DNA from 2 places in the Arthrobacter sp. UYCu512 genome. Region 2 is predicted to be linked to the other one. Evidence: riboswitches for the same ligand, from Rfam matches in the RefSeq annotation. Region 2 holds a riboswitch; the other holds the start of a gene.

Region 1 (4,403 bases), on a different contig from region 2:
CTTGTCCTGGGCCTGCCGATGGCTGTGACCGTTGGCACCTCACTGGTGATCATCGTGATCAACTCGGTGGCCGGCTTTGCTGCACACCTCGGGGACCTGCAGATCGACTGGGCCGTGACGTCCGCCTTCGCCGGCGCGGCCATGGTCACGTCCCTCCTTGCCGGCAGGCTCGGGACCAGGATCCCGGACAAAGTCCTGAAGCGAAGTTTCGGCGTCCTGGTTCTGCTGGTCGCAAGCTACGTGACGGTGCAGGCGCTGCTCTCCTGAATACGTTCGCACGGCGGAGGTGTGCTGACGGCGTGTGCTGAAGGCGGTGTGCTGAAGGCGTGTGCTGAAGGCGGGACGCAGGATCGAAGATCAGGCCGGACTTAGGATCGATTCGGCCCTATCCGGGGCAGTGTTCTCCGTGCAAGCATGGGGCGGAGCGACGCTACTCGATGAGGGGACTCGATGAAACCCAACGAACTGCTGCTGGACGCCTTCGGCCGGCTCCGTGAAACCGTGGCAGACACCCTTGACGGGTGTGACGGTACGGCCCTCCTCCGTCGGCCAGCGGGCACCGGAAACTCGATGGCTTGGCTGATCTGGCATCTCAGCCGGGTGGAGGACGCGCAACTCGCCGCTGCGGCAGGACTGGAACAGGTCTGGATTGCGGAGGGGTTTGCGGATCGTTTTGATCTGCCCTTGGCTGCCAAAGACACCGGATACCGCCATACTTCGGACCAGGTCGACGCGGTGAAAGCCTCCCCGGAGCTCCTGGCGGAATACTATGAAGCGGTTCACAAGCAGACCGTGCAGTTCCTGGAATCCCTCGGCGACAAGGACTTCGACCGCATTGTCGATACCCGCTGGGACCCGCCCGTCACCCTTGGGGCGCGGCTGGTCAGCACCCTTGCCGATTGCCTCCAGCACGTGGGCCAGGCAGCCTTTGCGAAGGGGCTGAAACCCGCCGTCGAGGTCTAGGCCACTGGCACCGGCTTTCGCTCCCGCCACGACCGACTCGCCCACCTCGCCCACTGAATCTAGAGAATGGAAAAGACATGACCAGTACAGGCCCGTTTGTCATTGTGGTTGGTTTTGACGGCTCAGAGAACTCGGACAGTGCACTGAACTGGGCCGTGGATGAGGCAAAGCGCCGCAATGGCCGGATTCGCCTCATCACCGCCTGGAGCAAGCCCCCGCTCGCCTGGTACCCGGCACTTTTGGAAACGGCCGCCGGCGAAGTTGTGGCAGAGGACTCCCCCCGACGCGCAGCCGAGACGTTGCAGGCTGCTGCCCTGGAGACTGCTGAAAGCCAGGGCGTGGCAGCAAGTGGAGAAGTCGTTCACGGCGATTCGGCGGCGTCTGCATTGCTCGACGCCGCCAAGGCTGCCGACCTCGTTATCGTGGGGGCCCGTGGTCACGGCGGATTCCCCGGGCTGCACCTGGGATCGGTGGCAACACAGATCATCAATCACGCGCCCTGCCCTGTGCTCGTTGTCCGGCCCAAGGAGTCCTGAGCAGCGGGGCCCGTTGGCTCGCCCTGGCGGTCCGGATCATCAACAGCCCAGGGTCTGCGGGAGAATATCCCCATGAGCTATGCGGGTGATGCTATTGACGCGGCCCTCCAGCGCGAGTCCTCGTGGAGCCGAGCCGAGGACGCTGAGGCCAGGCACGGCAGCAATCACCGGTACTACGGTGCATCGGTCGGAGCCGTCCGCGGAACCGTCCGTGACACCCTCCGCCGCCATCCAGGACTGACCCATGATGACATCACCGCCCTGGGCTCCGAGCTGTGGGACGTGCCGGTCTTTGAACGCCGCCTCGCCGCCGTTGTGCTGCTGCAGTCAAAAGTGGGCGTGCTGACCAATACGGACCTGACCCGGATCGAGGGATTTGTGCGGAGTGCCCGGCTGGGCGCCTTGGTTGATCCGCTGGCCATCGACGTCGTTGGTCCCCTGATCGCCGGGCTCGACGTCGTCGGCAGGGTACGCGCCGACAGTGTCCTGGACCGTTGGATTCGGGATCCCGACGGCTGGCTGCGCCGCGCGGCCCTGCTGTCACCGCTGCGCGCACTCCGCACCGGCGCAGGGGACTGGCCCCGGTTCGTGCGTCACGCCCGATCGGCGCTGGCGCGGCCACCCCGAGCGGAGTCGGGGCAGGACGGCGAGAGTGCGGTCACCGACGTCGCGGTGGCCCTGATGCTCGCCGAGATGGAACGGCACCGGCCGGAGCTGGAGTTCTGACCCGGACGTCCCGGCCGGCAAGCTACCCTGAGTGTCCCGGTCGGCGCTCCACAACGGCGTAGGCCTTTTCGTCGAAGAACTCCCAATCCGTGATCACCATAAAGCCGAGCGTATCCACGCGGTCATTCAGGACGCGGACATCGAAGCCGCCGTCGCGGGGCTCGGCGTCCCACGTCGAAACGTGGACTTCCCCGTTTTCCAGGACCAGCAGTTCGGTGTTGACACTGAAGTCCGCCAACGGCTGGTTACTGAGCTGGCAGATTGCCACAGCGGGCCGGGCGACGTGGGGAGTGGTCATTTTCGGGCCTCTGCTTCGGGGGACGGTGTTGGCAACATCCTATGCCTGTGACCGCGTGCGGGAAGGGCCGGCGGGCCCCCGCAGCCCGGTCCGCCGTTACCGCAACGTGACATGTTGTGATCATTCCGTTATCTTTGTTAGGTGCCTGTTGTCTCCGAGACGGGCTCTCCCCAGCCGATTGCCTAACTCTGCCGCGGCGCGGGGATAACTCGCAGCAACGTCCGGCAGAGACGGGGAAACCACTTTTGGCCCGCTGTTCTCCAGGGGTCTTGGGGTGAAGCCGCACGGCCCGACATGATCGGGTCCGCGTGCGGCCGGGTGCCTCCCATCCGAATCCGACAGCTCACCCCGCAGGCATTGGGAGAGGCTCAACTAATGACTTTCAGCAACACTCACGCGCCCAACCGCGACGATCTTCGCAGTACCCGCCGCACCATCGGCCGTCAGGCCGCAGTCTTCGCCGCCGCTTCCGGAATGGTTTTCAGCGGCGCGATGGCCGCCAATGCAGCGGACGTGCCAGCCCAGCGCGACTCCGCACCCGCGAGTTCCGTCGATGTCAAGGGCGCGGTCGCCGCCCCGGTTATGGCGGACTCGGCTGTACAGATCACCTTCGAACGCCCCGTCGTTGAGACTGCCCCGGCGCCCGTGGTCGAGGCACCCCAGCCCGTCGCGGCCCCGGCGGCCCCCGCAGCACCGGCCCGTGCGGCCGCCCCTGCCGCCCCTGCCGCCGCGAAGGCTACTGTCAACGTCCAGGCTGCACCTGCGCCGGCAGCGGCTCCTGTTGCTGCCCCGGCTGCCGGCGGGGTCAATGCCACCCTTCTGGCCGTGGCGTACGGCCAGGTCGGCATCACGCAGGACTGCACCGCGATGGTCGAGAAGGCCCTGAACGCTGCCGGCATCCCGGTTGGTGACATTGGTCCGATGGGCTTTATGAACTACGGGAAGGTAGTCGGCGACCCCCAGCCCGGAGACATCATTGTCCAGTCCGGCCACGTTGCCATCTACGCCGGCAACGGCCAGGCCATCAGCGGCGGCATGAACGGTGTCAACGCCACCATGGCCCACCCGCTGTCCTGGCTGACCGCCACGGGGCCCGTAACGTTCGTCCGCGCCGGCTAGCACAACCGCAGGCACTGTACTGAAGGCCGGTCGATCGGTTGCCTTGGGGGCAGCGGATCACCGGCCTTCGGTCTGCCCGGAGGCAGGCTCCGGGGAATACCGCAGCAACACCACCCCGCTGCCGAACGTACGGCTCTCCAGCAGTCGGAGCGCCGTGATGTCATCGGCCGCCTGAAACAAAGGCTTGCCCCGGCCAAGCAGGACCGGGTGCACATAGATCCGGTACTCATCGATCAGCCCCAGCCGCCTGAAGGCCGCCGCGAGCTCTGCACCGCCCAGCGCAAGGTCGCCATCCGAGTGTTCCCTGAGCCGCCTCACGTCCCCGGGAACGACCTCGCGCACCACCTGCGTATTCCAGCCGGCCTTCGACAAGGTCCTGGAGTAGACGACCTTGGGCATGTCCCGCCAGATCCCGGCGAACTCGATCTCCGGGTCTGTGCTGGACGGGTCCTGGTCGGCCGTGGGCCAGTACTCGGCCATCATCTCGTACGTCACGCGGCCGTCTAGAAACGCTCCCATGCCGCGGAGCTCTTCGTTAAAATGTTGGTGCAGTTCTTCATCGACCCGATGCCAGCTCAGGTCCTGCCCCGGCCCCTCGATGAATCCGTCCAGGGATACCTGAAACATCAGAATGACTTTGTGCATTGCATCACTCCTTCGCTGCCCGGCACCCCGGGAGTTCGAGCGTACGCCGCAGTTCGGCTCTCCGGTAGGGTCAATTCCGGCCGAACCGTTAGAAGCTGGATGAACTGCCGGACCCG
Region 2 (4,403 bases):
TCCACCTCACGGCCACCCAGTTCGAGCTGCTGCGCTACCTCATGGAGAACCCGAAACTGGTCGTCAGCAAAGCCCAAATCCTGGACCGTGTCTGGGACTACGACTTTGGCGGGCAGGCCAACATCGTGGAGCTCTACATCTCCTACCTCCGCAAGAAGGTCGACGCCGTCCACCCGCCGATGATCCACACGGTCCGCGGCGCCGGCTATGTCCTGAAGCCGGCGGACTGAATCGTGCCTGTCCGTTCCGGCAGGGCCGGCCCCGCCGGACCCGTGTGGCACACCCCTTCCAGCTGGCACCTGCGCACCCGGCTTGTTCTGGTTGCCATGGCCCTTCTGGTGGCGATCTGCGGTGCTGTCGGCCTAGTCAGTTACGCCTCGATGGATTCCTTCCTGACCAGGCAGCTCGACACACAACTCGAGCAAGCCGCGGACCGTGCCCGCGAGTTTGGCCGCACCGGCGGCCGCGCCGACCCCCTTGAGGCCCGGGGCCAGGGAATCGGGACCCTTAACGCCAGGATCGTGGCCGGCTCGGTACGCGGCGCCGGTTTCCTCGCCGAAGACGCCACCCGAAAGTCCCTGACCAGGGAGGACAACGCAGCTCTCCTGTCGCTCCCTGCGAGCAGCGAGCCGGTCAACCGGTCTCTTTCCGCCGGGGCCTATCGGCTGGTAGCTTTCACGGCCCCGGACGGCGGCGTGATCGTGACCGGGCTGCCGCTCGCCGAGAAATTGAACACGCTGGCCTCTTTGGTTTGGACTATGGTGCTTGTCTCTGCGGGCGGCCTTGTTGTCATTGGCCTCGCCGGCACGGCGTTGATTCGCCGCACCATGAAGCCGCTCGATCAGCTCTCCGAGGTGGCCACGAAAGTGTCCCGCCTTCCCCTCGACGCCGGAGAAGTCGGACTTGCCATGCGGGTGCCCGCATCCGCAGCACATCCCGGCACCGAGGTGGGCAGTGTTGGCCACGCCCTGAACCTGATGCTGGACAATGTGTCCAGCGCACTCGAAGCCCGGCAGAAGAGCGAAATGAAGGTCCGCCAGTTTGTCGCAGACGCCTCGCACGAGCTGCGCACACCCCTGACGGCGATCCGCGGGTACACCGATCTGATGCGGATGACCGAACACTTCACCCCAGACGGCGAGAAGTCCCTGGCCCGGGTGCAGAGCCAGTCCGAGCGGATGACCACCCTGGTGGAGGATCTGCTCCTGCTTGCCCGGCTGGACGAGGGCCGGCCGCTCCGCCTCAGCGACGTGGACCTCACCCAGCTGGCCATCGAGACGGTGAGCGACGAAAAAGTGATGGCACCGGACCGGGTATGGCACTTGGAGCTCCCGGCGGAGCCGGTGGTGGTCCGCGGCGACACGACCCAGCTCCACCAGGTTCTGGCCAACCTGCTCTCCAACGCACGCAAGCACACTGGAACCGGCACCACCGTGGTGACAGCTGTGCAGCGGGCTCCCGACGGCACCGCCGTGATGACCGTAACGGACAACGGCCCCGGGATCGCCCCGGAGTTCGTGGACCGGGTCTTTTCGAGGTTTACGCGCGCGGATGCGTCGCGCAGGAATCCTGCAACCGGTACAACGCCGGTGTCCGGCCGGCCTCGCCCGCTCGTGCCGCTGCGCGCACACCGGCTGCCGTCCGCACCGGGTGCGGACTCACCCCTCGCCGCCGCGGCTGCCGGCCCGGCCCGAACTGCCGCGTCGTCTGAGGGCACCAGCGGGCTGGGATTGTCAATTGTGCAGTCGATTGTGGAAGCCCATGGCGGCACTGTCAGCGTAACGTCGGTGCCGGGCCGGACCGAGTTCACCGTTCGGCTGCCGGACGCTCCGGCCGAGGACCGGACACCCCGCCGCTCCAGCTAATCCGCGAAGCAATCCGCCGCGCCGAACCCGCCGCTCCTGTTATCGAAATGTGACATTGGCGTTCCGGTCCTGTACCGTTTTTAGCGTGCGGTCATCACTCGGACCGCATATCCGGATGCACGCCAAACTCTGCCGCCTCCCGGATTCCGCTGGATTAGGCAGAGGCGGGGGACCCAGAGTTCCCGGGCATTTCTGCACATTGCGCCCTTGGGGTGAAGCCGTCACGTGAGATTCCGTGCGGCCGGGTGACCTCATCCGAACCCGACAGCTAACTCCGCAGGCGTTGAGAGGCGACCATGACTGAATTCACGGTACAAACACGCCCTGAGGGCGATGTAAAGAGGCGCTCCAAGCCGTCGCGACACCGCGCCGAGCCCGCCAAACCGGCGTCGGCCCTGTCCCGGTTCACCACCGGCCTGGGCTCCACCGGCCGCCGGGCGGCAGTTGTCGCAGCGGCGTGTGCAGTGCTCGTGGGAGCCGGCGCCGCCGGCCAGGCGTCGGAGACAGCCACCCGCAACGCCAGCAGCGCCAGCAGCGCCACAAAATCGGCAGTCAGCGCGGATCCGCTGCAGCACCTCGACTTTGAACGCGTCCTGGTGGCGAACCAGACCGTTAGCCCGCCGGCCGATGCCCCGGCCCCGGTCGCCGAGGTTAAGCCTGCCGAGTTACCGGCCCCCGCCGCCGCACCGGCGCCGGAGCCCGCGCCGGTTCCTGTTGCCGTTGACGATCCCGCCGGAGCGCAGGCTTATGCGGCCAGCCAACTGGGTGCCCACGGCTGGGACGCCGGCCAGATGCAGTGCCTGGTCAAACTCTGGACCAAGGAGTCTGACTGGAAGACTACTGCCACCAACCCGAGCAGCGGCGCCTACGGCGTGGTTCAGTCCCTCCCGGCCGAGAAGATGGCCAGCGCAGGCGCCGACTACCTCACGAATTACCGGACGCAGATCAACTGGGGACTGAACTACGTCCAGGAACGCTACGGCTCACCGTGCGGGGCGCTGAACTTCCACTACGCGAACAACTGGTACTGAGCTGCGGCGGAGGCACCGGCCCTTCGAAACGGGGCCACGGTTTCACAGCCGGAAAGAGATGATGCTGCGGCCGGCGTCGTCGACCCCGACCTCGCACAAGACGGCTGAGTAATCGGCGATGCGCAGAACGCCGTCGGGCAGTTCGCCGGGGTTCGGGCCTACCGCCACCGTCCGCATCCCGGCAGCCAGGCCGGCGGCGATGCCGGCCGGCGCGTCCTCGAAAACCACGGCGTCCGCCGGGTCCACTCCGAGCAGTTCGGCCGCGCGCAGGTAGCCTTCCGGGTGTGGCTTACCGCGGCCGACGAGATCTGCTGTCACGGCGGTGGCGGGCAAGGCAAGACCGGCGGCGGCCATCCGAATGTCTGCCAGCAGCCGGTCCGCCGATGTCACCAGGGCGACGGCGTCCGCCGGCAGCAGGCGCAGCAACCCGGCAGCGCCCGGCAATGCCACGATGCCGGCAGTCCTGGCGCGTTCCATGGCACCCAGTTCCGCGGTGAGGGCCGCGACGTCGGCTCCCGCCGGCGCGAAGCGCCGCACCGTGTCCGCTGCCTGAACGCCATGGGAGGTGCGCAGGATCTCGGCAAGGTCCAGACCATAGCGGGCAGCAAACTCCCCCCAGACCTGTTCCACCGCTGCGGTGGAATCAACGAGAGTCCCGTCCATGTCAAAAAGCACCGCCCGGACGGTGAAGGCGGTCGGAAGCGCGGTGCCGGTAACTGAAGTCATCGTCCCATCTTGCCGCGTACCAACCGGATGTTCCGGATCCCTTGGCTGTCCGGAGCCGGTTGACCGTGCCGTGAGCTGTTGCACCGCCCACTTGTTGCCGTCGGGATCGGCAAAGTAGAGGAAATGTCCCCAGTCCTGGACATCGACGCCGCTGCCGTCCACGCCGTTGTCCTTGAGCTGCTTGTGGGCGGCCTGAATGTCGCTGACCACGAGTTGCAGGGTCGGTGCCGTACCCGGCGGTGCATCGCTGGGGCCCTCACCGAACGCGATCGAGCAGCCCGAGCCCGGCATCGGATACGGGAATTAAAATGAGTTCGAGTTTCCAGTCCATGGGCTCAGGCCAGTCCCGTGTTGAGTTTCCCGGCAGGCCGGGCCCCCACTGGTGGGAAGGTCCGCCGCGCCGGTGTTGCTGCCGGGCGCTGGCTCAGCCGGCCACACCGTAGAGACGGTCGCCGGCGTCGCCCAGACCCGGGACGATATAGGACTTCTCGTTGAGCTTCTCGTCGATCGAAGCAAGCACGATCGTGACGTTGGCGTCAGCCAGCTCTTCTTCCAGCTTCGCCAGGCCTTCCGGCGCGGCCAGCAGGCAGATGCAGGTGACATCGGAGGCGCCGCGTTTGAAGAGGAACTTGATGGCCTCGCGCAACGTCCCGCCGGTGGCAAGCATGGGGTCCAGGACGAAGATCTGCCGGTCCGTGAGGTCCTCGGGGAGGCGCTCGGCGTACGTGATGATGTCCAGGGTTTCTTCGTCGCGGGCCATGCCCAGGAAACCGACCTCAGC

The links. Region 2 has a riboswitch for cyclic di-AMP ahead of ABIB49_RS02180 (aggregation-promoting factor C-terminal-like domain-containing protein). Riboswitches for the same ligand answer to the same signal wherever they lie in the genome.
Region 1: another riboswitch for cyclic di-AMP. It lies ahead of ABIB49_RS03230 (NlpC/P60 family protein); the one in region 2 lies ahead of ABIB49_RS02180 (aggregation-promoting factor C-terminal-like domain-containing protein).

What each region holds. Positions count from the first base shown of each region.
Region 1 is NZ_JBEPPA010000002.1:145,520-149,922, reverse strand. Features, by position in the region: gene ABIB49_RS03255 (sulfite exporter TauE/SafE family protein) at 1-267, shown strand, start outside; gene ABIB49_RS03250 (mycothiol transferase) at 451-963, shown strand; gene ABIB49_RS03245 (universal stress protein) at 1,041-1,499, shown strand; gene ABIB49_RS03240 (DNA alkylation repair protein) at 1,572-2,225, shown strand; gene ABIB49_RS03235 (hypothetical protein) at 2,248-2,523, opposite strand; cyclic di-AMP (ydaO/yuaA leader) riboswitch at 2,727-2,894, shown strand; gene ABIB49_RS03230 (NlpC/P60 family protein) at 2,899-3,642, shown strand; gene ABIB49_RS03225 (dihydrofolate reductase family protein) at 3,700-4,287, opposite strand; gene ABIB49_RS03220 (DUF5129 domain-containing protein) at 4,376-4,403, opposite strand, start outside.
Region 2 is NZ_JBEPPA010000001.1:450,920-455,322, reverse strand. Features, by position in the region: gene ABIB49_RS02190 (response regulator transcription factor) at 1-230, shown strand, start outside; gene ABIB49_RS02185 (sensor histidine kinase) at 234-1,865, shown strand; cyclic di-AMP (ydaO/yuaA leader) riboswitch at 2,003-2,163, shown strand; gene ABIB49_RS02180 (aggregation-promoting factor C-terminal-like domain-containing protein) at 2,162-2,896, shown strand; gene ABIB49_RS02175 (HAD-IA family hydrolase) at 2,939-3,622, opposite strand; partial or broken gene ABIB49_RS02170 (VOC family protein) at 3,677-3,953, opposite strand; gene upp (uracil phosphoribosyltransferase) at 4,047-4,403, opposite strand, start outside.